3 regions of the Pseudomonas sp. FBCC-B545 genome follow, and region 2 is predicted to be linked to each of the others. Evidence: predicted binding sites of a transcription regulator. Region 2 holds the regulator's gene; each other region holds the start of a gene.
The links. The regulator sigma-54, encoded in region 2, starts transcription at its own class of promoters, with help from an activator protein. The targets are predictions, from matches to a motif close to ANTGGCATNNANNTTGCTNT.
Positions count from the first base shown of each region.

Region 1: a site for sigma-54 is predicted at 3,111-3,130, ahead of glnK (P-II family nitrogen regulator). Genes of this name have one in related genera too.
Region 3: a site for sigma-54 is predicted at 7,725-7,744, ahead of glnA (glutamate--ammonia ligase). Genes of this name have one in related genera too.

Region 1 is NZ_CP101441.1:203,513-213,426, forward strand. Features, by position in the region: gene NMB39_RS00895 (ABC transporter six-transmembrane domain-containing protein) at 1-242, opposite strand, end outside; gene NMB39_RS00900 (TetR/AcrR family transcriptional regulator) at 357-932, shown strand; gene NMB39_RS00905 (YifB family Mg chelatase-like AAA ATPase) at 939-2,435, opposite strand; gene NMB39_RS00910 (accessory factor UbiK family protein) at 2,652-2,915, opposite strand; gene glnK (P-II family nitrogen regulator) at 3,340-3,678, shown strand; gene NMB39_RS00920 (ammonium transporter) at 3,713-5,050, shown strand; gene NMB39_RS00925 (secondary thiamine-phosphate synthase enzyme YjbQ) at 5,260-5,685, shown strand; gene sutA (dormancy-specific transcriptional regulator SutA) at 5,788-6,120, shown strand; gene NMB39_RS00935 (HAD family hydrolase) at 6,314-7,009, opposite strand; gene xerC (tyrosine recombinase XerC) at 7,006-7,905, opposite strand; gene NMB39_RS00945 (DUF484 family protein) at 7,908-8,624, opposite strand; gene dapF (diaminopimelate epimerase) at 8,638-9,468, opposite strand; gene lysA (diaminopimelate decarboxylase) at 9,472-9,914, opposite strand, start outside.
Region 2 is NZ_CP101441.1:5,251,142-5,261,055, forward strand. Features, by position in the region: gene NMB39_RS24240 (KdsC family phosphatase) at 1-177, shown strand, start outside; gene lptC (LPS export ABC transporter periplasmic protein LptC) at 186-758, shown strand; gene lptA (lipopolysaccharide transport periplasmic protein LptA) at 745-1,278, shown strand; gene lptB (LPS export ABC transporter ATP-binding protein) at 1,278-2,003, shown strand; gene NMB39_RS24260 (RNA polymerase factor sigma-54) at 2,188-3,681, shown strand; gene hpf (ribosome hibernation-promoting factor, HPF/YfiA family) at 3,756-4,061, shown strand; gene ptsN (PTS IIA-like nitrogen regulatory protein PtsN) at 4,072-4,536, shown strand; gene rapZ (RNase adapter RapZ) at 4,539-5,396, shown strand; gene NMB39_RS24280 (HPr family phosphocarrier protein) at 5,413-5,685, shown strand; gene NMB39_RS24285 (ZIP family metal transporter) at 5,707-6,600, opposite strand; gene NMB39_RS24290 (superoxide dismutase) at 6,632-7,243, opposite strand; gene NMB39_RS24295 (DUF2753 family protein) at 7,245-7,673, opposite strand; gene NMB39_RS24300 (class II fumarate hydratase) at 7,701-9,077, opposite strand; gene NMB39_RS24305 (FagA protein) at 9,070-9,465, opposite strand; gene pmbA (metalloprotease PmbA) at 9,614-9,914, opposite strand, start outside.
Region 3 is NZ_CP101441.1:5,873,651-5,883,564, reverse strand. Features, by position in the region: gene NMB39_RS27030 (rhodanese-like domain-containing protein) at 1-383, shown strand, start outside; gene grxC (glutaredoxin 3) at 385-639, shown strand; gene secB (protein-export chaperone SecB) at 682-1,161, shown strand; gene NMB39_RS27015 (tRNA (cytidine(34)-2'-O)-methyltransferase) at 1,288-1,743, opposite strand; gene NMB39_RS27010 (hypothetical protein) at 1,742-2,182, shown strand; gene ntrC (nitrogen regulation protein NR(I)) at 2,633-4,069, opposite strand; gene glnL (nitrogen regulation protein NR(II)) at 4,066-5,151, opposite strand; gene NMB39_RS26995 (chorismate mutase) at 5,537-6,073, opposite strand; gene glnA (glutamate--ammonia ligase) at 6,219-7,625, opposite strand; gene thiI (tRNA uracil 4-sulfurtransferase ThiI) at 7,959-9,413, shown strand; gene typA (translational GTPase TypA) at 9,553-9,914, shown strand, end outside.

The sequences.
Region 1 (9,914 bases), 1.2 Mb from region 2:
GCCATGACCACGGCGGCATAGAGCAATGCACTGGTGGTATCGCCGCGGATAATCGAATCCACCGCGAACCCGGCAAACAGCGGGTAAGCCAACAACAGTGCGTTCTCAAGCGCCACCAGCGACAAAGTGCAAGACAGCTTGCCGGGATAGGCTTTGGCAATTGCCTTGAGTGTCTGGCTGGCGGACTGTTGACCGATTTTCTTGCTTTCTTCGATCAGAATGTGTGGGGTGACGGATGTCATGAGGTGCACCAAAGGAGTGATAGACGCTATTATTGAGCGACTGCTCAAGTATCCTTGAGCGATCGCTCAAAAAGCAAGCGCCGCTTATCTGTCCACGCTCGAAGGAATTGCTCAATGTCGCGTATCGACCGTAAAGACCAGATCATCGCCGCCGCCCTGGAGCTGTTTCGCAGCAAGGGTTTTGCCGATGTATCCACCCGTGACCTGGCCGAACATGCCGGGCTGTCGCGCAGTCATGTGTATCACTACTTCAGCGACTGGGATGAACTGCGCCGCGAAGCCTTTGTGCGCTTTGCCAATGAGCAATTGGACGAAGTGCGCGAGCCCTTGGCCGATGCGTCACCGCTGCAGGCGCTCGTGGGGTTCTTGCACGACTGCCTGCCCAGCACTGCCGATGCAGGTTGGGCGCTCTGGCTCGACGCCTGGGACGAGGCCATGCACGACGCGCAAATGGCCCAGGCTTACCTGGTGATCAACGCCCAATGGCAAGGCATGCTTGCCGAGGTGATCGAGCGCGGCGTTGCCGCCGGTGTGTTTCACTGCGATTCGCCCCAACGCGCAGCCCGGCAGATTTTTGCCCTGGCAATGGGCTATGCCGATGACCTGATGCTCAAGCCTTCCACCGAGTCGGCAGAGGCGGCATTGGATGAGGTGCTGGAAGTGGCGAGGCTGTTGCTGGGATTTTCCTGACCGCTGCTAGCCAATTGCGGCCGGCCGGTACTGCAAGGCTTCTGCCAAATGATGGCGAGCGATGCTGTCTACATGCTCAAGGTCCGCTAGCGTGCGCGCTACCTTGAGCAGCCGGTGTGCGGCGCGCAGGGATAAAGTCAGCCGTTCACACGCGGCCTCCAGCCAGTATTCATCGGCTTTTGCCAGCAGGCAGTGTTCGCGCAGCCGCGGCAGGTCGAGAAACGCATTGGCACAGCCCTGGCGTTGTTGCTGACGCTCGCGGGCTTGCGCTACCTGGGCGGATGCCTGAGCGGTGGTTTCACCGATCTGTTGGGAGGGGTTCAGCGCAGTGGTCTCCCGGGCCACCGTCAGGTGCAAGTCAATGCGGTCCAGCAACGGCCCGGAGAGCTTGTTGCGATAGCGCTGGATTTGCTCCGGCGTGCACCGGCAACGCCCACTGGGCTCACCCATGTAGCCGCAAGGGCAGGGGTTCATCGCCGCGACCAGTTGAAAGCGCGCCGGGAAACTCACCCGGTCACGGGCTCGGGAGATCACGATATGCCCCGACTCCAATGGCTCGCGCAGCACTTCCAGCACCTTACGATCAAACTCCGGCAGTTCATCCAGGAACAGCACCCCGTGGTGGGCCAGGGTGATTTCCCCCGGTTGCGGCTTCGAGCCGCCACCCACCAGCGCCGGCCCGGATGCCGAATGGTGCGGTTGCCGGAACGGGCGGTTAGGCCAATGACTCAGGGGCTGGAGGCTGACCACGGATTGGATCGCTGCCACTTCCAGGGCTTCCTGCTCGCTCAACGGTGGCAGCAAGCCCGGCAGCCGGCTGGCGAGCAGGGTCTTACCGGTGCCCGGGGGGCCACTGAACAACAGGTTATGCGCACCGGCCGCCGCGATCAGCAGCGCACGCTTGGCCGCCAATTGGCCCTGTACCTCACTCAGGTCCGGGTAGGGTTTGTTCAAATACAGCAGGCCGTCGGATGTGTACGGTTCAATCGGCACGTGTCCATTCAGGTGCGCCACCACCTGCAGCAAATGATCCACGGCAATCACTTTCAATCCAGACGCCAGGCACGCTTCCTCGGCATTGGCTCGGGGCACTATCACGGTGCGCCCAGCCTTGCGCGCTGCTAGTGCTGCCGGCAGCACGCCTTTCACCGCCCGCACCTCGCCGGAAAGCGCCAGCTCCCCCAGGCACTCCACCTCATCGAGCATCAACGCCGGCACCTGCACGCTGGCCGCGAGGATCCCCAGCGCAATCGCCAAATCAAAACGCCCGCCGTCCTTGGGCAGGTCGGCGGGCGCGAGGTTGAGGGTGATGCGACGTGCTGGGTATTGCAGCGCCGAATTTAAAATGGCACTGCGCACGCGGTCTTTGCTCTCTTTCACCGCCGTCTCCGGCAAACCCACCAGTGTCAGTGATGGCAGGCCATTAGCCATATGCACCTCGACGGTGACGGCAGGAGCTTCGACGCCGACCTGGGCGCGACTGTGGACGATGGCGAGGGACATGCTCGTTCCTTGAAAGGGAGGGCCGCTTCCTGCGGGTTCTTCAAGGGTAGACGAGGTGTGGAAGAGCGAGGCGGGGGAGGTTTTACAGAACGTATCTATAGTGCGATGCAAAACAAATGTGGGAGGGGCTTGCCCCCGATGGCGATGCATCAGCCAATATTAATGGTGACTGACACACTGCTATTGAAGGCAAGCCCCCTCCCACATGGACTGCGTTTATTCAGTCGACGTTGGTGTCAGCCGCGCTTCCAGTTCCGCCACTTTCGCCTCCAGGCTCTCCAATCGCGCACGCGTGCGGGCGAGCACCACCATCTGGCTATCGAATTCTTCGCGGCTGACCAGGTCGAGCTTGCTGAAGCCACTTTGCAGCAGGGCCTTGAACTGGCTTTCGATTTCGTTACGGGGCAGCGGGGTGTCGCCGCTGAACAGGCGAGAGGCGTGGCCGCTCAGGGCGTCGAGAAAGTCTTTGGGCGCGAGCATGGGAAGTATTCCGGAAAACAGTTGGCCGGCAGTGTATCACGCAGCGTCTCATAGTCTTTTCACGTCCCCGCTGCGCACGCTTTTCGCGCAGTGGGGCGGGCAGTCGCGCACTGTTTTGATGCGCATTGCCGCCGCGCAAACGCCCCGAGGGTGGGCACAAGTGGGCAAAGGACTGTTTTCAGTGGTTTTTACGGAGCTGGCAAGGTTTCTGCTTAGACGATCATGACCCATGCACTGACGCAGTCGCTGTGACGAATGCAGTGCGCCGAGGGATCAGGGGGTAAAGGTTTCGTCACCAGTGGTTCGCTGGCGTCGTGACGGCATATGCCGAGGCGACGATGCGTTACAAAGCCAGGCGCTGCGCTTAGACTTGAGACGGGTTTGTTTTCCTGGGGCAAGTCCACCAATTCGGGAGAGAGTTTTCATGAAGCTAGTCACTGCCATCATCAAGCCGTTCAAGTTGGACGATGTACGCGAGTCGCTGTCCGAGATCGGCGTGCAGGGCATTACCGTTACTGAGGTCAAGGGCTTCGGTCGGCAGAAGGGTCATACCGAGCTGTATCGCGGCGCGGAATACGTGGTCGATTTCCTGCCGAAGGTGAAGATCGATGTCGCCATTGACGACAAGGATCTTGATCGGGTTATCGAGGCGATAACCAAGGCGGCCAACACCGGCAAGATCGGTGACGGCAAGATCTTCGTGGTCAATCTGGAACAGGCTATTCGCATCCGTACCGGCGAAACCGATACCGACGCAATCTAAGCCGCCAAACCCCAACGCCCCAGGAGAAAACAATATGACTCTGCGTAAATTCGCAGGGCTCGGAGCCCTGCTGTCCATCGTAATGCCAGGCCTGGCCATGGCGGCAGATGAAGTGGCTGCTCCAGTCCTCAACTCCGGCGACACTGCCTGGATGCTGACCGCCACGGCACTGGTGCTGTTCATGACTATCCCTGGCCTGGCGCTGTTTTACGGCGGCATGGTCCGCTCCAAGAATATCCTGTCGGTGATGATGCAGTGCTTTGCCATCACTGGCCTGATCAGCATCCTGTGGGTCGTCTACGGCTACAGCATCGCGTTCGATACCACCGGTATGGAACAGGGCGTGGTCAATTTCAATTCCTTCTTCGGCGGCATGGGCAAGGCGTTCCTGGCGGGTGTCACCCCGGCCAGCATTACCGGGCCTGCGGCGCTGTTTCCGGAAGCGGTGTTCATCACCTTCCAGATGACCTTCGCCATCATCACCCCAGCGCTGATCGTCGGTGCTTTCGCCGAGCGTATGAAGTTCTCCGCGATGCTGATCTTCATGGCGATCTGGTTCACCCTGGTCTATGCGCCGATCGCGCACATGGTCTGGAGCGGCAACGGTGGACTGATGTGGGATTGGGGTGTGCTGGACTTCGCCGGCGGCACCGTCGTACATATCAACGCCGGTGTGGCCGGCTTGGTGGCGTGCATCGTGCTCGGCAAGCGCAAAGGCTTCCCGACCACGCCAATGGCCCCACACAACCTGGGCTATACTCTGGTGGGCGCGGCCATGCTCTGGATCGGTTGGTTCGGCTTCAACGCTGGTTCTGCTGCGGCAGCCAACGGCACTGCGGGCATGGCGATGCTGGTTACCCAGATCGCCACCGCCGCTGCGGCACTGGGTTGGATGTTTGCCGAATGGATCACCCACGGTAAACCGAGCGCACTGGGGATCGCCTCGGGCGTGGTGGCCGGCCTGGTCGCTGTCACACCAGCCGCTGGCACCGTGGGGCCGATGGGCGCCCTGGTGATCGGCCTGGTCGCCGGCGTGGTGTGCTTCTTCTGCGCTACCAGCCTCAAGCGCAAGCTTGGCTATGACGACTCCCTGGACGCCTTTGGCGTACACGGTATCGGCGGTATCGTCGGTGCGATCCTCACCGGTGTGTTTGCAGCCCCGGCCCTGGGCGGCTTCGGCACCGTGACCGACATTGCTGCCCAAGTCTGGATCCAGTGCAAAGGCGTCGGCTTCACTGTGATCTACACGGCGATCGTGACCTTCGTCATCCTCAAGGTACTGGACATGGTCATGGGGCTGCGTGTCACCGAAGAGGAAGAGGCGGTAGGCCTCGACCTGGCGCAACACAACGAGCGCGGCTACAACTTGTAAGCACATGAAAAAAAGATGCCCGGCTTGCCGGGCATTTTTTTGCCTGGCGTTTGTCTGTGGCTAAAGGTGCGTGGGTTTTTTGTCGACTTTGTGATGGGATCCACGCGGCACTTTCAAGGGTGCAAATGTCTTACAGCTATGAAGGCGTATTCGGCACTTTGTTTTTTCCCAGAGCGCGCTAGAATGCGCGCCGATGGGCGGAGAACTGTATGTGGCAACAGACCCTGATTACCCTGCGGGCCAAGCCCCGGGGCTTTCATCTAGTAACGGACGAGTTGCTTGCCGGCTTGCCTGAATTAAAGTCGTGTCGTGTGGGCCTGTTGCATCTGTGGCTGCAGCACACCTCGGCCTCGTTGACCATTAACGAGAATGCCGACCCGGCGGTTCGCCGTGACTTCGAGCGGTTTTTCAACCTGCTGGTGCCGCAAGGCAGCGCCGGGTTTGAACACAACGACGAAGGTCCGGATGACCTGCCGGCGCACTTCAAGGCCAGTCTGCTGGGCTGCCAGCTGAGTTTGCCGGTCAAGGCCGGCCGCTTGGCGATAGGGACCTGGCAAGGTGTTTATCTGGGCGAGCACCGTGATCATGGCGGTGCTCGTAAAGTCCTCGCCACCTTGCAGGGTGAAGAGGCATAAGCCACTGGTTATCCGGTGGATGTTGATTTTTTTCCGGCGACCTCGACAGAGGGTGAAGCTGGGCTATAACTAATCTGCTTTTCGCAAGTCATGAGGTAGAACATGAGCGACGATGATCTGGAACAAGACGACCTCGAAGTAGGTGATGAAGATGAAACCGAAGAAGGTCTTGAAGTAGCAGCGGAAGACGTTGCTGACGATGTCGATGAGAGCAGTGTCGATGAGGCGAGCCCCAAAGCCAAAGGCAAAGCCAAGGCTGCGGTCTCGGTAGACGAGCTGCCGAGCGTTGAAGCCAAGAACAAAGAGCGCGATGCCCTGGCCCGTGCGATGGAAGAATTCCTCGCTAAAGGCGGCAAAGTGGTCGAAGTCGAGCCCAACGTGGTGGCTGATCCACCGAAGAAGCCGGACAACAAGTACGGCAGCCGACCCATCTGAGGTCTGCCTCCTGCTTGCCGAAAAAGCCCGCCGTCGCTGCGGGCTTTTTCACGCCTTATGACTTGTTCAAGCCTTGTGGTGTTCTAAATGTGGGAGGGGGCTTGCTCCCGATCGCGGTGTATCAGTTGCCACATGTGCTGGCTGAACCACTGCTATCGGGAGCAAGCCCCCTCCCACATTTTGATCTGCGGTGTTACTGCCAGCTCTGCAGCAACTCCGGCAACTCCGTCAGGCTGTGAATCTGCGCATCCGGGCGCTTGTCACCCTCCCAAGTCTTGCCCGCCGGGTTAAACCACACCGCCCGTAACCCGGCCTGCTGTGCGCCGGCGATGTCATCTCCAGGGTGATCGCCCACATGCACTGCCGCACTGGCATCCACGCCGCCCCGCTGCAACGCCTCTTCAAACAAGCGAGCATCCGGCTTGGCGATGCCGATATCTTCGGCGCGCAAGGCAAAGTGAAAGTAGTCCGCCAGGCCCACGCGCTGCACATCCGCGTTGCCATTGGTGATCACTCCCAGCAAAAAGTGCTGGCGCAGCGCTTTGAGCATCGGCTCGGCTTCCGGGAAAACGGTGAGCTGGTGGCGTGCATGGATAAACGCTTCAAAGCAGACATCCGCCATCTGCGCAGCTTCTGGTTGGGGATAACCGGCTTCCTCGAACGCATGCACCAAAACACGATGTCGCAACAGGCTGATGCGGTGTTTGAGTTCAGGATGGCGCTGCAGTACTTGCTGGCGCAGGCTGGCGAAATGCTCTAGGGGCAAGTCCCCGACCTTGGAGGCGTTGACCGCCAGCCATTCGCGCATTGACGCTTCGGCGCTGATGATGACGGGTACGTTGTCCCAGAGGGTGTCGTCCAGGTCGAAGGTGATCAGCTTGATACTCATAAGTCGCCACCCTTGATGCGTTTGGCCCGTGGATGGGCGCTGTCGTACACCGTTGCCAGATGCTGGAAGTCGAGATGGGTGTAGATCTGCGTGGTCTTGATATCGGCGTGGCCGAGCAGTTCCTGCACGGCGCGCAGGTCCTGGGAGGACTCCAGCAGATGGCTGGCAAAAGAATGCCGCAGCATATGCGGATGCAGATTCTGCCCCAACTCACGCGCACCAGCGGCCTTGACCCGCAACTGAATCGCCCTTGGCCCCAGGCGCCGGCCTTGCTGGCTGACAAACACCGCATCGTCCACAGGATTGGTCAACAGGCGCAGCGGCAGCCATAGCTCGAGAGCTTCCCGGGCCTTCCTGCCGACTGGCAGCACGCGGGTCTTGCTGCCTTTGCCGAGGACTTGCACCAGGCCATCTGCGAGGTCCAGTTGATCGAGGTTAAGGCCGGTCAGCTCCGACAGGCGCAAGCCCGAGGAATAGAACAGTTCAAGGATCGCCTGTTCGCGATGGGCCAGGAAGTCATCTTCCACGGCGCCATCGAGCAACTGCAGGGCGCGGTCGGTATCCAGGGTCTTGGGCAGGCGTCGTTCGCCTTTGGGCGGGGACAGGCCATTGGCCGGGTCGTGGTCGCACAAGCCTTCGCGATTGAGGTAGTGGTAAAGGCCACGCACCGCCGACAGCAAGCGAGACAAGCTGCGCGAGGACTGGCCTTGCTGGTGCAGCCGTGCGATCAGACTGCGCAGGGCCTGGATATCCAGGGCCTTCCAGCTGCTGACGTGCTGTTTTTCGCAATAGGCCAGGACCTTGTTCAAGTCCCGACGATAGGCTTCGAGGGTGTGGGGCGACACCTGGCGCTCGTTGCGCAGATGAGCGCAGTAGGCGTCCAGTTGCCGCTCCATGGTCAGCGCACCGCGCGCAGGGTGGTGGTGTGGCGTGGCAGGACGCGGCCCAGCACTTCTGCGATGTAGGTCAGGAACAAAGTGCCCACCGAGCTCTTGTAGTGTGCAGGGTCGCGGCTGGCAATGGCCAGTACGCCGTGTAAGCCCTGATGGCTGAGGGCAATGACTGCGGTAGAGCCGATCTGCTTGCGCTGTTCGGCCCCGAACAGGAAGTCCAGTTCATGTTCGCGCAAGGTGCCGCTGACGGTTTTGCCTTCGGAAAGAAGGCCACCGATGGCCGTCTGCGCCTCGCCACCTGTGACCCAGCGACCCACCGGCATTGGGTTATCGCTGAACAGGATCAGGCTGACAAAAGGCACCTGGAAATCCTCGCGCAGGCTGTCCTCTACGGCGATCACCGTTTCTTCCAGGCTGGCGGCGTCCATCAGGGTCAGGATCAGGCGGCGGGTCTTGTCGAACAAGCGGTCGTTGTCGCGGGCCACGTCCATCAGATGGGAGAGCCGATGGCGCATTTCGATGTTGCGCTCGCGCAGGATCTTCATCTGCCGCTCCACCAGCGACACGGTGTCACCGCGCTGGTGGGGGATACGCAGGGCCGGCAGCAACTCTTCGTGCTCTACGAAGAAGTCCGGATTAGCCTCAAGGTACGCCGCGACAGCAGCGGCCTCCAGGCTTTGACTCGGGGTAGCGTCTGCGGGTACTTGAGGCTTATCGGTCATTAGCTTGGCTCACTCATAGACGGACCTGTCCTTCGTATACGCGCGAGGCCGGCCCGGTCATCATTACCGGGTGGCCTGGGCCTGCCCATTCGATGGACAAGCGTCCGCCGGGCAGGTCGATCAGCAGCGGCGAATCCATCCACCCCTGGCTGATCGCGGCCACGGCAGCGGCGCAAGCGCCGGTGCCGCAAGCCTGGGTTTCGCCGGCGCCACGTTCCCATACGCGCAATTGCGCACGGGTACGGTCGATCACCTGCAGGAAGCCCACATTGACCCGTGCCGGAAAGCGCGGGTGATGTTCGATCTTCGGCCCCAGTTCGTGTACCGGGGCGTTATTGATGTCGGTGACCCGCAGTACTGCATGGGGGTTGCCCATGGACATGGCAGCGATATCCACGGTCTTGCCATCCACATCCAGCGGGTAGCTGAGGGCCTGCTCGGTGGCCTGGAACGGAATATCCGCCGGCACCAGGCGTGGCGCGCCCATGTTGACGCTGATCTGGCCGTCACTGCGGATATCCAGTTCGATCACGCCGCCTTTGGTCTCGACGCGAATCTGGCGCTTGGCGGTCAGGCGCTTGTCGAGCACAAAGCGCGCAAAGCAGCGCGCACCGTTGCCGCACTGTTCCACTTCGGAACCGTCGGAGTTGAAGATCCGGTAGCGGAAATCCACCTCCGGGTTGCTCGGCGCTTCAACCAGCAGCAACTGGTCGAAGCCGATACCGGTGTGGCGATCGCCCCACTGTTTGGCGTGCTTGGGCAGGATGTGCGCGTGCTGGCTGACCAGGTCGAGGACCATGAAGTCATTGCCCAGCCCGTGCATCTTGGTAAAACGCAGCAGCATGGTTTACTCCGGCAGCAGGCTTTCGCCAGCATACAACTGGGCTACCGTCTCGCGGCGACGCACTTCAAATGCTTGATCACCGTCCACCAGCACCTCGGCGGTACGCCCGCGGGTGTTGTAGTTGGAACTCATGACAAACCCGTAGGCACCGGCCGAATGCACGGCCAGCAGGTCACCTTCTTCCAGGGCCAACTGACGATCCTTGGCCAGGAAGTCGCCGGTCTCGCAGATCGGGCCGACGATGTCATAGGCGCGGGCAACGCTTGCGCGAGGCGTCACGGCGGTGACATTCATCCAGGCCTGGTACAGCGCCGGGCGGATCAGGTCGTTCATCGCCGCATCGACGATGGCGAAATCCTTGTGTTCGGTGTGCTTGAGGTACTCGACCTGGGTCAGCAGTACACCAGCGTTGGCGACGATATAACGGCCTGGCTCGAACATCAGGG
Region 2 (9,914 bases):
CCGGTGATTCGCCGGGTGGGCCTGGGCATGGCCGTTGCGAATGCCGCGGCGTTTGTGCGCGAACATGCCCACGGCACCACCACCGCCCGTGGCGGCGAAGGTGCTGCCCGGGAGTTCTGCGAGTTGATCCTGCGTGCCCAGGGCAGTCTTGAAGCGGCCCACGCCGCCTACCTATAGAGCGTTATATGCTGAGTAAAAAGATCCGCAACTTCCTGTTATTCGGGGTCATCGCCGCGCTGCTCCTGGCGGTGGGCTACTGGAATATCAGCCCGGGGCGCTTTCTCGACAAGCCTGTTGCGCAGGTTGACGAGGGGCTCATCGACAATTTCTCGATAAATGCCTACAGCATACAATTCATGCCGGACGGCAAGGTTCAATACGAGTTGACGGCCGATAAAGTGGAACACCTCAAGGCCTCCGACATCAGCCTGCTGACCAATCCGGACTTGAACCTTTATCGCGGAACCGACTTCCCGTGGCACGTCACCAGCAAGCGTGGCGAGGTCAATTCCGGCGGCACCGAAGTTGAACTGATCGACTCGGTACGCGTCGCACGTACAGACGCACAGAACCGCGACACCATCATTACCAGCAGTCGCATGACGGTATTCCCACAGAAGCAATATGCGCAGACCGAGCAAGACGTTAGAATCGACGGCGCTGGCGGTGTATCGACTGGCAAGGGAATGAAAGCGTATTTGAAAGAAAGCAGGATACACCTGCTATCGAACGTAAGAGGACAGTATGAGGCTCGTTAAAACCCTCCCTATTTTGCTCGGTCTGGGCGCAGCACTGGGAAGCGTGAGCGCCTGGGCTCTGCCGAACGATAGCCAGCAACCGATCCACATCTCGGCTGACGATGCGCAGCTGGATGACAAGCAAGGTGTCGCCACCTATACCGGCGGCGTGATCATCACCCAGGGCTCGATGAAGATCACCGGTAATACGGTGACACTGACGCGTACCCAGGCCGGCGATATCGATGTCGTGACCTCAGTGGGCAACCTCGCTTACTTCGAACAGAAGCAGAAGGCAGAAGATCCAGGCCCGATGAAGGGCTACGGCAAGACCATTCAATACCATGCCCAGCAAAATCGCATTGTACTGATCGACCAGGCCAAGGTGCTGAGCGCCGACGGTAACTCGACCGAAGGCGAGAAGATCGTCTACAACACCCAGACCCAGGTCGCCCAGGCCGGCCGCGCCAATGGCAACAAGGTCACCGCACCTCGTCCGCGTATCGACATGGTTATCCAGCCGAAGAAGAAGGCCGAGTAATGGCGACCCTGAAAGCCCAGCACCTGGCCAAGGCCTATAAAAGCCGCCAGGTGGTACGCGACGTCAGCCTGTCGATCGACAGCGGCCAGATCGTCGGCCTGCTCGGCCCCAACGGTGCCGGCAAGACCACCTGCTTCTATATGATCGTCGGGCTGGTCCAGGCGGACCAGGGCCGCGTATTGATCGACGACCTGGACGTCAGCCACCAGCCAATGCACGGACGTGCCCGCGCCGGTATCGGCTATCTTCCGCAAGAAGCGTCGATCTTCCGCAAACTGTCGGTGGCCGACAACATCATGGCGATCCTGGAGACCCGCAAGGAGCTCGATCGCGATGGTCGCCGCAAAGAGCTGGAAAGCCTGCTGCAGGAATTCCACATCAACCACATTCGCGACAACCTCGGCATGAGCCTGTCCGGTGGCGAGCGTCGTCGTGTGGAAATCGCCCGCGCCCTGGCAACCGCGCCCAAGTTCATCCTGCTGGATGAACCGTTTGCCGGTGTCGACCCGATCTCGGTGGGCGATATCAAGCAAATCATTCACCACCTCAAGGCCAAGGGCATTGGCGTGCTGATCACCGACCATAACGTGCGCGAGACACTCGATATCTGCGAAACGGCTTATATCGTCAACGACGGCCAACTGATTGCCGAAGGCGATGCCGAGACTATCCTGGCCAACGAGCTGGTCAAGGAAGTGTACCTGGGTCACGAGTTCCGCCTGTAGGCACGGTGGTATCGCGGCTTTTCCTGGAGCGCGCAGGAGTCAATAGAAACCTTAGCTTTTTTATTGTTACCGCGCTCTAGGCAAAGCCCCCGAGATCAGGCATATAATTTGCTTATGTTTGGCGCTCACGCGCCCTGTCGTGGATGGCGCATTGCGCCGGCGAATAAGGTGTTAAGCCCCTGCCATGAAACCATCGCTAGTCCTGAGAATGGGCCAGCAGCTGACGATGACACCGCAGCTGCAACAGGCCATCCGCCTGCTCCAATTGTCGACCCTGGACCTGCAACAGGAAATCCAGGAGGCCCTGGAGTCCAATCCGATGCTCGAACGCCAGGAAGAAGGCGACGACTTCGACAATGCCGACCCGCTGGCCGATAACATCGAGCAAAAACCCAACCCCGACGTGCAGGAACCCTCCTACCAGGAAACCGCCCCGACGGTGGATAACCTCGAGGACGGCGAATGGAACGAACGCATTCCCAACGAGCTTCCCGTGGATACCGCGTGGGAAGACGTGTACCAGACCAGCGCCAGCAGCCTGCCGAGCAATGACGATGACGAGTGGGACTTCACCACCCGTACCTCTGTCGGCGAGAGCCTGCAGAGTCATTTGTTGTGGCAACTGAACCTGGCACCGATGTCCGACACCGATCGCCTGATCGCGGTCACCCTGATCGACTGCATCAACAACCAGGGCTACCTGGACGAGACCCTCGACGAGATTCTTGAAGCCTTTGACCCGGAGCTGGACATCGAACTGGACGAAATCGAAGCCGTCCTGCATCGCATCCAGCAATTCGAGCCCGCCGGCATTGGCGCCCGCACCCTCAGCGAGTGCCTGCTGCTGCAATTGCGCCAGTTGCCGGCCAAGACGCCTTGGCTGGCCGAAGCCAAGCGCCTGGTGTCGGACTATATCGACCTGCTGGGCAGCCGCGACTACAGCCAGCTGATGCGCCGCATGAAGCTCAAGGAAGATGAATTGCGCCAGGTCATCGAGCTGGTGCAGAGCCTCAACCCGCGCCCGGGCTCGCAAATCGAGTCCAGCGAAGCCGAATACGTCGTCCCCGACGTGATCGTGCGCAAGGACAACGAGCGTTGGCTGGTGGAGCTGAACCAGGAGTCGGTGCCCCGCCTGCGGGTCAACCCGCAATATGCCGGTTTTGTGCGCCGCGCCGATACCAGCGCCGACAACACCTTCATGCGCAACCAGTTGCAGGAAGCGCGCTGGTTCATCAAGAGTCTGCAAAGCCGTAACGAAACCCTGATGAAGGTGGCGACCCAGATCGTCGAGCACCAGCGCGGTTTCCTGGAATACGGCGACGAAGCCATGAAGCCTTTGGTCCTGCACGATATCGCCGAAGCGGTCGGCATGCATGAATCGACGATTTCCCGGGTGACCACGCAGAAATTCATGCATACCCCACGGGGTATTTATGAGCTGAAATACTTTTTCTCCAGCCACGTCAGTACCTCCGAAGGCGGTGAATGCTCGTCCACAGCGATCCGCGCGATCATCAAGAAACTGGTTGCCGCGGAAAATCAGAAAAAGCCGTTGAGTGACAGCAAGATCGCTGGTTTACTGGAGGCACAAGGCATTCAGGTCGCCCGTCGAACCGTCGCCAAGTACCGCGAGTCCCTCGGGATCGCGCCTTCCAGCGAGCGTAAGCGTTTGATGTGACGGGCGGGCCATAGCGTTCCAGTGGCAGGCGTCTTGCCTGCCGCTTTATGCACTGGCAACGAAGGAGAAGCTGTATGCAAGTCAACATCAGTGGACACCATGTAGAAGTCACCCCTCCACTGCGCGACTATGTCGAGCAGAAGCTGAGGAAGCTTGAAGGACATTTCGACAAGATCACCAACGTGCAGGTCATCATGAAGGTTGACAAGCTTCAGCAGAAGATCGAAGCGACCCTCCAGATACCTGGTGGTGAAGTGGTTGCCAATGCCGAGCATGAAGACATGTATGCATCGATTGACTTGCTCACCGACAAGCTCGACCGCCAACTCAAAAAGCATAAGGAAAAGAATCTGAGCCTGCTCCAAGGCACAGGTCGTTAACTCTCCCCCCATGATCCGACTTGAAACCATCCTGACCCCCGGCCGTTCCCTCGTGAACGCGCCGGGCGGCAGCAAGAAAAAAGCCCTCGAACAAATTGCCAACCTGATCCACCGCGAAGTGCCGGGTCTGGAGATGCAAGATGTCTTCGAGGCGTTGATTGCCCGTGAAAAACTCGGCTCCACCGGTTTTGGCAACGGCATCGCCATCCCTCACTGCCGCCTCAAAGGCTGTGATACGCCCGTGAGCGCCCTGCTGCACTTGGAAGCTGCAATCGATTTCGACGCCATCGACGGTGCCCCGGTCGACCTGCTGTTCGTATTACTGGTCCCGCAAGCCGCCACCGATGCGCATCTGGAACTGCTAAGGCAGATCGCCAGCATGCTTGATCGCAAGGAAGTACGCGAAAAACTGCGCAGTGCCAAGACCAATGAGGCCCTGTATCAGGTCGTCCTGGATGAACAAAACGGGCAGTAATCATGCGTTTGATCATCGTCAGCGGCCGTTCCGGCTCAGGTAAAAGCACCGCCCTCAACGTCCTTGAGGACAACGGTTTCTATTGCATCGACAATTTGCCCGCCGGCCTGCTGCCGGAGCTGGCGGAACGCGCACTGATCCATACTGAATTGGCGCAACCCCTGGTCGCTGTGTCTATCGATGCCCGCAACCTGCCCAGCCACCTCTCGCGGTTTCCGGAACTGCTGGAAGAAGTGCGCGCCAAGCATATTCATTGCGATGTGCTGTACTTGGATGCCGACGAAGAAACGCTGCTCAAACGTTTCTCAGAAACTCGTCGCCGCCACCCGCTCAGCAGCGCCAACCGCTCCCTGGCCGAAGCCATCCAGGACGAGACCAAGTTGCTGGGGCCGATCATTGATCTGGCTGATCTTAAGATCAACACCACCAATCTGAACCTGTATCAGCTGCGCGATGCGATCAAGCTGCGCCTGCTGAACCAGCCAGAGCCCGGAACTGCGTTCCTGGTCGAATCATTCGGTTTCAAACGTGGCATGCCGGTGGATGCCGACCTGGTGTTTGATGTGCGCTGCCTGCCCAATCCCTATTGGAAGCCAGAACTGCGTGATCAGTCCGGATTGGACCAACCGGTGATCGATTACCTGGCCGCGCAACCGGATGTAGAAGAGATGTTCCAGGACATCTCCAGCTACCTGCTCAAATGGTTACCGCGCTTTGCCGCGAGCAACCGCGCCTATGTCACCATTGCCATTGGCTGCACTGGCGGCCACCATCGTTCCGTCTATCTGACGGAACGGCTGGGCCAGGTGCTGCAACAAACCCTCAAGAACGTCCAGGTCCGCCACCGCGACCTTAGCTGAAAGGAACACCATTGCGATGCCGGCTCGGGAAATTGAGATCATCAACAAGTTGGGCCTGCACGCCCGGGCCTCGGCCAAATTCGTCGGCGTGGCCGGGAAGTACCCTTGTCAGATCCGCGCTGGTCGTACACCGGAATCCATGGTCGATGGCAAGAGCATCATGGCGATGATGATGCTGGCGGCCGGCAAGGGCACCAAGATTCACCTGAAGACCGAAGGCGAGCAAGAAGACGAAGCGATGGCGGCATTGGTTGAGTTGATCAATAACTACTTCGACGAAGGCGAATAACCTCTGAAGTAGCAGCGAGCCTCATCCCAACGCCGTATCCATCACCATCATCAGGCAAAACCCGATACACAGCCCGAGGCTGGCGAGCTTTTCGTGACCATTTCGCCGCGATTCGGGGATCACTTCGTGGGTCACCACCAACAGCATCGCACCGGCGGCCAGCGCCAGGCCCAAGGGCAATAGCACCTCGGCCAGGCTCACCAACCAGGCACAAAGCACCGCGAATACCGGCTCGACCAAGCCTGACGCCGCGCCGATCAGAAACGCTTTGACCCGCGACATCCCCGCCCCAGCCAGCACCAGCGCAATCACCAGGCCCTCCGGTACATCCTGCAAAGCAATGCCCATGGCCAGGCTGTCTGCATCTGGCATGCCACCACCCGCCGAGACACCCACAGCCATACCCTCTGGAATATTGTGAGCGATGATGGCAAACACAAATAGCCAGATGCGCGGCGGGATCACCGGTTTATCCGGTGTGCCCACCAACATTTCCGGGCTGGCACCGGAGACCTTTCGATCGACCAGGTACAGACCGAACGCCCCCAGCATAATGCCGAAGCTGATCAACCCACCCGCCCCCCAGGGCGAGAGCCCCAGGCTTTCAGCCGCGGCGATACCCGGCACCACAAGGGAGAAAGCGGTCGCCGCCAGCATCACACCGGCACCGAAGCCCAGCAGGGTATCGCTCAGCGCTACCGGCATGCGCCGAATCACCAGCACAGGTACCGCGCCCAGCGCCGTGCCGAGCGCGCAAATCGCACCACCCTGCAAGGCCCGCAGGATGCGGGGCTCCAGGTTCAACCAGGCCAGCCCATGGGCCACCAGCAACGCAGTACCGGCCAATAGCAACAGCGAACCAAACGCGTAACGAAACATTCGCACGCTACTGATCGCCAGTGTTTCAGTACCCATAGTCGGCCTTAGATCTTGTTATGGAGGAATTTCAGGCCAGGGCGGCCTGGTAGCGTGCGGCAACTTCCGGCCAGTTGATGACACTGTAGAAGGCATTGATATATTCCGGGCGACGGTTCTGGTACAGCAGGTAGTAAGCATGCTCCCACACGTCGAGGCCCAGGATCGGCGTATTGCCAGTCATCAGTGGGCTGTCCTGGTTGCCGCTGCTTTCCACCACCAGTTTTTTTTGCGGGGTGACGCTGAGCCAGGCCCAACCGCTGCCGAAGCGGGTCAAGGCTGCCTTGGTGAAGGCTTCCTTGAAACGATCATAGCCGCCCAGTTGTTCGTCGATGGCATTACCCAGCGCACCTTCTGGCTTACCGCCGCCGCTGGGCGACATGACGGCCCAGAACAATGAATGGTTAGCATGCCCGCCACCTTGATTGATCACCGCGGCCCGCAGCGTTTCCGGCAGTTGCTGGACGCTGGACACCAGCTTTTCCACCGGCCAACCGGCAAACTCAGTACCCTCGACTGCAGCGTTGAGGTTGTTGATATAGGTCTGGTGGTGCTTGGTGTAATGAATCTCCATGGTTTGCGCATCAATATGCGGCTCGAGGGCGTCGTAGGCGTAGGGCAAGGCCGGCAAGGTATAGGTCATATCAATGTGCTCCGTATTGAGACGTGGTCGATTGCGGCGCAGCAGCGCCCAACAAGCGATGGGTACGCGGGTACTCGCCGTGATCGCTGATGAAGTTCAACAGTTCGACATAGGTCTTGCTGCTCTGGCGCAATGCTGCCTCGCGTAATTGCGGGTTCAGGCGTGGGTCCTGCATGGTCTGCAACAGGCGCTGGTGGATGGCACAGAGGTATTCCGCGCTTTCCTCTGGTTGGTTCAGGCGCAAGTGCAAGTCCGCCAGGTTGTGATGGGAAATGACGCAAGCCGCCACTGCTTCGTCGGCATCCGCCCAGCGTTCGAACAACACTTGAGCCAGGGCCAGGGCTTGCAGATAGGCCTCGCGGGCGTCAACCAGCTCGCCCGCCATAAAACAGCGATTGGCTCGTTCGATCGTGCGTTTCCAGTGCTCCATAGTGAGCCTCCAAAGCAGGGTCGTTGGTTACACGCCGCCGGCCGTGAGCTTCTCCGGGTCCAGCAGGACTTCCAGTTGGCTGCGTGGCAGGTCGGTGTGCTCGAGGGCGACATCGATCACCGGGCGGCCTTGCTGATAAGCCTTCTTGGCGATTTCAGCGGCTTTTTGGTAACCAATGATCGGGTTGAGTGCGGTGACCAGGATCGGGTTGCGCGACAGCGCCTCCTTGAGCTTGGCCTCGTTGACCTTGAAACTGGCAATGGCCTTGTCCGCCAGCAAACGGCTGGAATTGGCGATCAATTCAAGGCTGCTGAGCAGGTTCTGGGCGATGATCGGCAGCATCACGTTCAGCTCGAAGTTGCCCGATTGACCGGCCACGGTGATCACCGTGTCATTGCCGATGACTTGGGCGGCTACCATGGCTGTGGCTTCCGGGATCACCGGGTTGACCTTGCCCGGCATGATCGACGAGCCCGGCTGTAAGCCTTCCAGCTCGATTTCACCGAGGCCGGCGAGTGGGCCGGAGTTCATCCAGCGCAGGTCGTTGGCGATCTTCATCAGCGAGACGGCCGTGGCTTTCAACTGGCCGGAAACGGCAACGGCGGTGTCCTGGGAGCCAATCAGCGCAAACAGGTTCGTGCCTGGAGTGAACTTCACCCCGGTCAAGCGGCTCAGTTGCTGGCTGAAGCGCCCGGCAAACTCGGGGTGCGCGTTGATCCCGGTGCCCACGGCGGTGCCGCCCTGGGCCAGCGCTTGCAAGGCCGCAAGCAGGTCCTGCAAGTGACCGATATTGGCCCTGAGCTGCTGCGCCCAGCCATTGAGCACCTGGCTCATGCGTACTGGCATGGCGTCCATGAGATGAGTACGGCCGGTCTTGATGAACGGGTGAGCCTCTTCGGCCTTTTGCTCGATTACCTGCACCAGGTGCAGCAGGGCCGGCAGCGTTTGTTCATGCAGGACCAACGCAGCACTGACGTGAATGGTGGTGGGGATGATGTCGTTGCTGCTTTGGCCGCAATTGACGTGGTCGTTGGGGTTGACCGCCTCGCCGAGCAAACGGCCGGCAAGGGTGGCAATCACTTCATTGGCGTTCATATTGGAGCTGGTGCCGGAACCGGTCTGGAAGATATCCACCGGGAAGTGCTGCATGTAGTCGCCTTCCAGCAAGCCTTGGGCGGCATCGACAATGGCCTTGCCCTGCCCTTCGCTGATTTGCTTGAGGTCAACGTTGACCTTGGCCGCGGCGGTCTTGGCCAGGATCAGGGCGCGAATGAATTGCGCCGGCATGCGTTGATGACTGATGGGAAAATTGTTCACCGCACGCTGGGTCTGGGCGCCATACAAGGCTTCTGCCGGGACTTTCAACTCGCCCATGCTGTCGCGTTCGATACGGGTATTACTCATCGGAAGATCCTTGCACAAGGTCAGACACAGAAATGGAGGGCAGCAATTGGCAGGTCGCCAGTTGCCAGGCAAAGGACTGCCAGCGCTTGAGGCGGCAGGGGCAATGGGAGAGTCGTTCCAGGTCGCGCAGCGGGCGCCAGGCCTGGTCCAGGCACATGGAGCGCCAATGCCAGGGCAGAGCGATATCGCTGGCGGTGTCGATCAGCAGGCGGAATGAGGTTTCGGCGATCGTCCACGGATGGGTCGCGGTGCAACACACCAGGTATCGACCTTCATTGAGGTAATGCTCGATCAGCCGCGGTTCATCAGGATCGAGGCCGCAGCGAATCTGGCGGCTCATCCAACGCCAGCTTTCCAGGTAAGGATCCTCATGCAGGACAGAACTCATGATCCACACTCACTCGGTAATGATATTTATTATTAAATGATATTGAGAATCAAAACAAGTGTGGCAGATTGATCCTGCCATGACCAAGCCATAAAAAAGGCGCGCCATCCAAAGGATGGCGCGCCTTTTATTGAGTGTTGGAGGGGGATTAGCTGCCAGCGACAGTCATCCGCTCGATGAGCACTGAACCTGTGCGAATATTGCTGCGCAGTTCCAGGTCATTACCCACGGCAACGATCTGCTTGAACATATCGCGCATATTGCCGGCAATCGTCACTTCCTGGACGGCGAACTGAATCTCGCCATTTTCCACCCAGAACCCCGCCGCGCCGCGAGAGTAATCACCGGTGACCATATTCAGGCCGTGGCCCATCAATTCGGTGACCAGCAACCCACGCCCCATGCGCCGCAGCAACGCAGCCTGGTCTTCATCACCATGGGTAACGAAC
Region 3 (9,914 bases), 620 kb from region 2:
CCCACTACCTGCTCGTGGGTGCCTTCGTCATCCTGCTGGCGCTGCTGATCGCTCATGAACTGAGCCGCGGTGGTCGCAGCCTGAGCACGTCGGAGCTGACCGCGCTGGTCAACAAGGATGAGGCCGTTGTCGTCGATATTCGCCCGGCCAAGGATTTTGCCGCCGGTCATATCGTCGGTGCCCTTAACATCCCGCAGGACAAGCTGATCGCACGCTTGGCCGAGCTGGAAAAATACAAGGCCAAGACCATCATCCTGGTCGACGCCCAAGGCCAGCACTCCGGCACCCACGCCCGCGAGATGCTCAAGTCCGGCTTTACCGCCGCCAAGCTGTCGGGTGGTATCAGCAGCTGGCGTGGCGATAACCTGCCGCTGGTGAAGTGATATGAGCCAGGTTGTCGTGTATTCCAGCGATTATTGCCCTTATTGCATTCGAGCCAAGCAGTTGCTCCAAAGCAAGAAGGTGGCCTTCGAAGAGATCAAGGTCGATGGCAAGCCCCAGGTGCGCGCTGAAATGGCCCAGAAGGCCGGCCGCACGTCGGTCCCGCAGATCTGGATCGGCGCCAGGCATATCGGTGGCTGCGATGACCTGTTCGCCCTGGAGCGCGCCGGTAAACTCGACGCGCTGCTGCTCGTCTGACTTCTAACCCCTTAAAGACCCCAAGATAGAGAAGGATCTGCGATGACTGACCAACAGAACACCGAAGCAGCAGAAACCCAAGGCCCACAGTTTTCGCTGCAGCGCATCTACGTGCGTGACCTGTCGTTCGAAGCGCCGAAAAGCCCGGCCATCTTCCGTCAGGAATGGACCCCAAGCGTTGCGCTGGACCTGAACACCCGTCAGAAAGCCTTGGAAGGCGACTTCCACGAAGTCGTGCTGACCCTGTCGGTTACCGTCAAGAACGGCGAAGAAGTAGCCTTCATCGCTGAAGTGCAACAGGCCGGTATCTTCCTGATCCAGGGCCTGGACGAAGCGTCCATGAGCCACACCCTGGGTGCGTTCTGCCCGAATATCCTGTTCCCGTATGCCCGCGAAACCCTGGACAGCCTGGTCACCCGTGGCTCGTTCCCGGCGCTGATGCTGGCTCCGGTGAACTTCGATGCTTTGTACGCCCAAGAGCTGCAGCGCATGCAACAGGAAGGCGCGCCGACGGTTCAGTAATCTCGAACCCGACGCAGCACCCAATGTGGGAGGGGGCTTGCTCCCGATAGCGGTGGAACAGTCACTTAGATGTCGACTGACACTCCGCCATCGGGGGCAAGCCCCCTCCCACATTTGTTTTGTGTGTTACTTGAAACCGAGCTGACGCCAGCCTTCGTAGACGGCGACGGCCACGGTGTTGGACAGGTTCAGGCTGCGGCAGCCCTCGCGCATCGGCAAGCGCAGGCGGTGGCCGTCGGGCAGGGCGTCGAGCACGTCGGCCGGCAGGCCACGGCTTTCCGGGCCGAACAGGAAGGCGTCGCCTTCGGCAAAGCTGGCATCATGAAACGGCCGTGAGCCCTTGGTGGTGAACGCAAACAGCCGTGGATGGCCCAGGCTTTCCAGGCAGCTGGCCAGGTCGGCATGGCGCTGGAGGGTGGCGTACTCGTGATAGTCCAACCCGGCGCGGCGTAGGCGCTTGTCGTCCATGTCAAAGCCCAGCGGCTCGATCAAATGCAGGTGGCAGCCACTGTTGGCGCACAGCCTGATAACGTTGCCGGTATTCGGCGGAATTTCTGGTTGAAAAAGGATGACGTGAAACATGCACGGCTCCGAAGGCAAAGATGCGCTGCATTCTACCCCTGAAGACGACCCCAGGCCGAAGCTATTGCCGAGGGTCTTGGGTTCGTTGGCGATTGTCGGCTTGATGATTGGCCTGATGATTGGTCGCCTGACCACCCCAGACCCGGTTGAGCTGCAGCAAATAGAGACGGCGACGGACGGCATCGTGGTGTGGTTCAACAGCGAGCCCAAGCTGCATGGCGAACATATTGATGGCACCGTGGCGCTGCTGTTCGACGCACTGGGCAAGCCTGCCGGCGGGCAACTTAAGGTCAATGACAAGGATGTGAACTGGCGCCTGCGCAAAACCGATGGCGGTTTGCTGCTGAACCTGGTGGCGGCGCGGCCATTGCGAGGGGAATGGAAAGGCGAGCAGGTCGATGACCGCTGGCGGCTGGAGGTCCATCTCCAAGAGCAATAAAAGAGGGAGTTCCCGGCCTGCCTGTACCAGGGCTCCCAAAAGCGTGAAGCCCAAGGGCTCCGTATAAAAGAGGGGATTCTCGGCCTGCCTGTACCAAGGTCCCCGAAACTGGGTCGTACCAGGGTTATTGCAGGGGGCGTGCCAGAGTCGTCGATTTGTGCCAAATAATGTCTTCAGAAAGCCCAAAGCACCGGATTACGGGGCTTTGGTGTTTTTGCAGCTCAATATTTTCCGGGCTGTTCGGTTGTTTCATCTTTGAAAGGTCTGCCCGATGCCGGTTCATGGTGCATCGAAGCGGTGCACAATCCTGCGGCCTTGTAGAGATCCAAATGTGGGAGGGGGCTTGCTCCCGATAGCGGTGTATCAGTCAGCAACTCTGTAGCTGACCCACCGCCATCGGGAGCAAGCCCCCTCCCACATTAGACTTTCCAGTGGATCTGGGAGGTGTGATCAGGCCTCATCACCCTCGTCGTCATCCCCGCCATCCACCTTCATCCCCAGCTCCTTGATCTTGCGCGTCAGGGTATTGCGTCCCCAACCGAGCAACACTGCCGCATCGCGACGGCGACCGGCGGTGTGCTTGAGGGCAGTCTCGATCATGATCCGCTCGAACGCCGGAACGGCGCTGTCCAGCAGGTTCGACTGGCCGCGGGCCAGGGCCTGGTCGGCCCATTGGCGCAAGGCCTGTTCCCAGTTGGTCACCGGGGCCGAATCCTGCGGCAGGCTGAGCAGCTCAGGCGGCAGGTCGCTGATATGCACTTCGCGCCCGGACGCCATCACGGTGATCCAGCGGCAGGTGTTTTCCAGCTGGCGCACATTGCCGGGCCACGGCAGGTTCTTGAGGTATTCCTCGGTCTCGCTTTTGAGCAGCTTCGGCTCTACGGCCAGCTCCAGGGCGGCGCGGCTGAGGAAATGGCGGGCGAGGGTGGGAATGTCTTCGCGGCGGTCCGACATGCGTGGGATATGGATGCGGATCACATTGAGGCGATGGAACAAGTCCTCACGGAATTTGCCCGCGTGTACCAAAGTTTCCAGGTTCTGGTGGGTGGCCGCAATGATGCGCACATCGACCTTGACCGGCGTATGCCCGCCGACGCGGTAGAACTCACCGTCTGCCAATACCCGCAGCAAGCGCGTTTGGGTATCGGCCGGCATATCACCGATTTCATCGAGGAATAGCGTACCGCCGTCGGCCTGTTCAAAACGCCCGCGCCGCAGGTTGGCGGCGCCGGTGAATGCACCTTTCTCATGACCGAACAGCTCTGACTCCATCAAGTCCTTCGGGATCGCCGCCATGTTCAGCGCGATAAACGGCGAGGCCGCCCGTGGGCTGTGGCGGTGCAGAGCATGAGCCACCAGCTCTTTGCCGGTACCTGACTCGCCGTTGATCAGCACGGTGATGTTGGAGTGGCTCAAGCGCCCGATGGCGCGAAAAACCTCCTGCATCGCCGGCGCTTCACCGATGATTTCCGGGGTGCGGGTCAGGGTGGGCGGGGCCTCCTGGTTCTGTTGTTCCTGGGCGTGCTGGTTGGCACGCTTGACCAGCGCTACGGCCTCATCCACGTCAAACGGCTTGGGCAGGTACTCAAAGGCGCCGCCCTGGTAGGACGCGACAGCGCTGTCCAGGTCCGAGTGCGCAGTCATGATGATCACTGGCAGGCGCGGGTGCTGCTCGCGGATGCGTGCGAGCAAGTCCAGGCCACTGGCGCCGGGCATGCGGATGTCGGAGATGATCACGTCCGGCTGCTGGCGCGCCAGGCGGCTCATCACGCCGTCGGCGCTGTCGAAGCTCTGGGTGGTCATGCCTTCCTGTTGCAAGGCTTTCTCCAGGACCCAGCGGATAGAACGGTCGTCATCGACGATCCAGACAGTTTCACTACGGCTCATGTCGTGGGGGCTCCTTGTTCCAATGGCAGGAAGATCGAGAACGTGGTGTGGCCAGGATGGCTTTCACATTCGATCAGGCCCTGGTGCTGGCTGATGATGTTCTGGGTAATGGCCAGGCCCAGCCCGGTACCGTCCGGGCGGCCGCTGACCATGGGAAAGAAGATGGTTTCCTGCAATTCGGTCGGGATGCCCGGGCCGTTGTCGATGATCTCGACCTTGGTTACCAGGCGATGGCGCACATGGCCGATGGTGAACTGGCGCAGGGCGCGGGTGCGCAGGCTGATGCGGCCCAGGCGCAGCTCGTTCTGGCTGCTGATGGCCTGCATGGCGTTGCGCACGATATTGAGCACCGCCTGGATCATCTGCTCGCGGTCGATCAATACGTCGGGAATGCTTGGGTCGTAGTCGCGTACCAGGGTGATGCAGCCCTGGCTCTCGGCCTCGACCAACTGGCAGACGCGCTCCAGCACCTCGTGCACGTTGGTCAACGCCAGGGACGGCAGCTTGTTGGAGCCGAGCATGCGGTCCACCAGGTTGCGCAGGCGGTCGGCCTCTTCGATGATGACGTTGGTGTAGTCCTTGAGATGCTCCTCCGGCAGCTCGCGGGCCAGCAACTGCGCGGCGCCGCGAATGCCGCCCAGGGGGTTCTTGATCTCATGGGCCAGGCCGCGTACCAGCATCTTGCTGGTTTCCTGCTTGGACAGTTGCGCCTCTTCCTTGGTGATGCGCAGCAATCGGTCGCGAGGATGCACTTCGAGCAACAGCAGGGTGGCGCCGTTGCTCAGGATCGGGGTCACGGCGTAATCGACGGTCAGGGTCTGGCCGGTGAGAGCAGTGAGCATTGCTTCGCGCTTGGTGAACGGGTGCGCCTGCTCCACCGCCTGGCGCAACGAGCTCAAGGCCTCGGCCGACTCGGTGAACAACTCGCTGATGAACTGCCCATGGCTGCGCTGGCCGCTGATGGCCAGAAGCATCTCGGCCGCCGGGTTCATGTACTCAAGGCGCAGGTCGGCATTGAGCAGGATGGTCGCGGTGGTCAGGTTGTCGAGTAACAAACGGTGCAGTGCATCGCTGATGGTCATCGGGACCTCTTTTGGAGCAAGGCGCGGGCTTGAGGCACACGCTGATACGAGGAAAATGCAAAAACCAAACCAAGGCTCCGAAAAGAAGCGTTAAAGCCCTGAAATAGGCGTTTGTGGCGCGAAACTGTCGCGTTCTGCCAGCTTGAACGGGAAGATTCGAACCAAAATGGGCTGTGGCTGGAGTGAGGGTGCAACCTATCGCACCAATATAGTGCGGTTTTGTGAAGGTTGTTCAGGAAGCTGCCAGAGATGGCCCTGAATGCATACAGCCCAAATGTGGGAGGGGGCTTGCTCCCGATAACGGTGGGTCAGTCAAACCAATGTCGACTGACACACCGCTATCGGGAGCAAGCCCCCTCCCACATTTTTACCGGGTTTGCAGGGATTAACCTTTGTAGATGCAGAGTTCGGCGGTGGCACGAATCATCGCCAGTTGCCGCATCGGATCATTTAACGGTGCATGCACCGCTTCGGCCAGCCACTGCGGGCACTGCGGGTCGGTGCGTTGTGGGCTGAAGTCGGCCAACTGCTGCAACAGGCGCTTTTGCAGTTCATCCAGCTGCGGGCGAATCTGCTTGACCAGGTCCGGGCGCGGATCGTCAGGCGCCTTGCCCTGGAACTGCCAGTCGGACAGGTGGGTGTATTGCACCAGTTTGTTCGCTTCGATCTGTGCCGAGAAAAACTGCTCGGCGGCGGCGGGGTCAAGCTTGTAGCTCGGGGCTTGGGCGACGACGCTGGCGATCACTTCCTGCTCGCGTTTTTGGTCTTCGACGGGCTTGTGGCTGTCCCATTTGCTCAAGGCCACCTGGTCGGCAATCTCCAGGCGTTCGGCGATGCTGTTGAGCAGTGGCTCCAAGGTAGGTGGGGCGGCGTAAACACCGGCGCTGACGAACAGCAGGGCGAACACGAATTTATGTTTCAACGCAGATCTCCTTGTGGGAGGGAGCAAGCCCCCTCCCACCTTTTTGATTGGGTTTGCAGATTTGAAGCTGCATAACTCCCAGGCAAAAAAAAGACCTCCCGGAGGAGGTCTTTTTCATCACGCCACGTTAAGCAGCGCTACCGGATCAGCAGCTGTAGTACAGCTCGTATTCCAGTGGGTGTACGAAGGTGCGAACCTTGATTTCTTCTTCGCTTTTCAGCTCGATGTAGGCATCGATGAAGTCGTCGCTGAATACGCCGCCCTTGGTCAGGAACGCACGGCCCTTGTCCAGCTCTTCCAGGGCTTCTTTCAGGCTGCCGCACACTTGTGGGATCTCTTTGGCCTCTTCAGGCGGCAGGTCGTACAAGTTCTTGTCGGCGGCATCGCCTGGGTGGATCTTGTTCTGGATGCCGTCCAGGCCGGCCATGACCAGGGCAGCGAAGGCCAGGTATGGGTTGGCCGCTGGGTCCGGGAAACGCGCTTCGATACGGCGAGCGCGAGGGCTGGACACGTAAGGAATACGGATCGAGGCGGAACGGTTGCGGGCCGAGTAGGCCAGCATTACCGGCGCTTCGAAACCTGGCACCAGACGCTTGTAGGAGTTGGTCGACGGGTTGGTGAAGCCGTTCAGGGCCTTACCGTGCTTGATGATGCCGCCGATGAAGTACAGGGCGGTGTCGGACAGGCCGGCATAACCTTCGCCAGCGAAGGTGTTCTTGCCTTCTTTGGCGATGGACAGGTGAACGTGCATACCCGAACCGTTATCGCCGTACAGTGGCTTAGGCATGAAGGTCGCGGTACGGCCGTAGGCATCGGCCACGTTATGTACGCAGTACTTCAGGGTTTGTACTTCGTCAGCCTTGGCGACCAGGGTGTTGAACTTCACACCGATTTCGTTTTGGCCGGCAGTGGCCACTTCGTGGTGGTGAACTTCGATGACCAGGCCCATTTCTTCCATGGCGTTGCACATGGAGGTACGGATTTCGTGGTCGTGGTCGAACGGCGGAACTGGGAAGTAGCCACCTTTGATGCCCGGACGGTGGCCCTTGTTGCCGCCTTCGATGTCTTGGTCGGACATCCACGAACCCTGTTCGGAGAAGATCTTGAACATGGAACCGGAGATATCGGACTTGAACTTGACCGAGTCAAAGATGAAGAACTCTGGCTCAGGACCAACGAATACGGTGTCACCGATACCGGTGGACTTCAGGTATTCCTCGGCACGCTTGGCGATCGCACGTGGGTCGCGGTCGTAGCCTTGCATGGTCGAAGGCTCGATCACGTCGCAGACGATGATCAGGGTTGGGTCTTCGGTGAACGGGTCGAGCACGGCAGTGCTGTCGTCCGGCATCAGGATCATGTCGGAAGCTTCGATGCCTTTCCAGCCAGCAATGGAGGAGCCGTCGAACATTTTGCCTTCTTCGAAGAAAGCGTCATCCAGCGCGTCGCGAGCCGGCATGGTCACGTGGTGCTGAGTGCCTTTGGTGTCCGTGAAGCGCAGATCAATCCATTTAACGTCATGATCTTTGATGAGTTGAACCGACTTCGACATGGTGTCCTCCGGGTGGCTTCGGGCTGGGTAGTGGAGTTAGCCCTTAGAATGTGGGTGATGCCGGCGCGGATACTCCGCCATGGCAACCTGCCTCACAAGAGAGCAAATTGCATGCCAGTGCGCCAACATGGCCGTTTTGCCTCAAAATGGCCCCTATAAAGGTGCAATCCGTCAAAACGCAATAAATAGCGCACTGCAATGTAGCGTTTATTTGTGCAAATGACCCGTTTTGGTGCGTTGCACAAGCGGTGCATATTAACTGGTTAAACCTTGAGCGATTTCCGCTATAATCCGCGCCCCCCTTTTTCAGCAGGCCCGGCGCGCGCTGTTTCCATGAAATTAATCGTTAAAGTCTTCCCCGAGATCACCATCAAGAGCCGACCGGTACGGACGCGTTTCATCCGTCAGTTGGCCAAGAACATCCGTGCCGTGCTCCGTGACCTGGACTCGGCTGTGGTGGTGAACGGCGTGTGGGACAATCTCGAGCTGGAAACCCGTATTACCGACGCCAAAGCCTTGAAGGACATGACCGAGCGCCTGAGCTGCATGCCGGGCATCGCGCATTTCCTGCAGGTGGATGAGTACCCGCTGGGCGACTTCGACGACATCACCGACAAGTGCAAGCAGCACTACGGCAGCTCGCTGGAAGGCAAGGTTTTTTCGGTGCGTTGCAAGCGTGCCGGCAAGCACCCGTTCAGCTCCATGGACGTCGAGAAATACGTCGGCAGCAAGCTGCGTCGCGAGTGCGGCGCCGCTGGAATTTCCCTCAAGGCGCCGCAAATTGAAGTGCGCATGGAAATTCGCGACCAACGGTTGTTTGTGATTCACAGCCAGCACGACAGCATCGGCGGCTACCCGTTGGGCGCCCTGGAACAGACCCTGGTATTGATGTCCGGCGGTTTCGATTCCACGGTGGCGGCCTACCAGATCATGCGCCGCGGCCTGATGAGCCACTTCTGCTTCTTCAACCTGGGCGGGCGTGCACATGAATTGGGCGTGATGGAAGTCGCGCACTACATCTGGAAGAAGTACGGCAGCTCCCAGCGTGTGCTATTTGTGAGCGTGCCGTTCGAGGAAGTGCTGGGGGAAATTCTCGGCAAAGTCGATAACAGTCATATGGGCGTGGTATTGAAGCGTATGATGTTGCGCGCTGCCTCGCGAATTGCCGATCAACTGCAGATCGACGCGCTGGTGACCGGCGAAGCGATTTCCCAGGTATCCAGCCAGACGCTGCCGAACCTGTCGATCATCGACTGTGTTACCGAGAAGCTGGTGCTGCGCCCGCTGATCGCCAGCCACAAGCAGGACATCATCGACCTGGCAGAACAGATCGGCACCGCCGATTTTGCCAAGCATATGCCTGAGTACTGCGGGGTCATCTCGGTGAACCCCAAGACCCACGCCAAGCGGCATCGCGTGGAGCATGAAGAGAAAGAATTCGACATGGCGATTCTGGAGCGTGCGCTCGAGAATGCCAAGCTGGTGCCAATCGATCGCGTCATCGACGAGTTGGGCCAGGATGTGCAAATCGAAGAAGTCAGTGAGGCCCTGGCCGGCCAGATCGTCATCGACATCCGTCACCCGGACGCCGCTGAAGACGAGCCGCTGGAAATTACTGGCATCGACGTGCAAACGCTGCCGTTCTACGCACTGAACGCGCGTTTCAAGGAACTGGATAACAGCCGTCAGTACCTGCTGTATTGCGACAAAGGCGTGATGAGTCGCCTGCATGCCCACCATTTGCTCAGTGAGGGGCATGCCAATGTGCGCGTTTATCGACCGAGCTAAGAGCCCGGGGCTGTTTGCCTGTGGCCTGCGTCACCGGCCCCCCGACTCTGCCGTCAAGCTGTAACGGCAAGGCCTGACTCTACTGTTAATCGCTGCCACGACCTGTCAGCACACCGAATCCTCTGATCGAGATACACAAGTGATCGAAAATCTACGTAACATCGCCATCATTGCCCACGTTGACCATGGTAAAACCACCCTGGTAGACAAACTCCTGCGTCAATCCGGCACCCTGGAGCGCAACGAGCTCAACGACGAGCGCGTGATGGACTCCAACGACCAGGAAAAAGAGCGCGGTATTACCATCCTGGCAAAAAACACCGCTATCAACTGGAACGGCTACCACATCAACATCGTGGATACCCCGGGCCACGCCGACTTCGGCGGCGAAGTAGAACGCGTAATGTCGATGGTCGACTCCGTTCTGCTGCTGGTTGACGCTCAAGACGGCCCTATGCCGCAAACCCGTTTCGTGACCAAGAAGGCCTTCGAAGCCGGCCT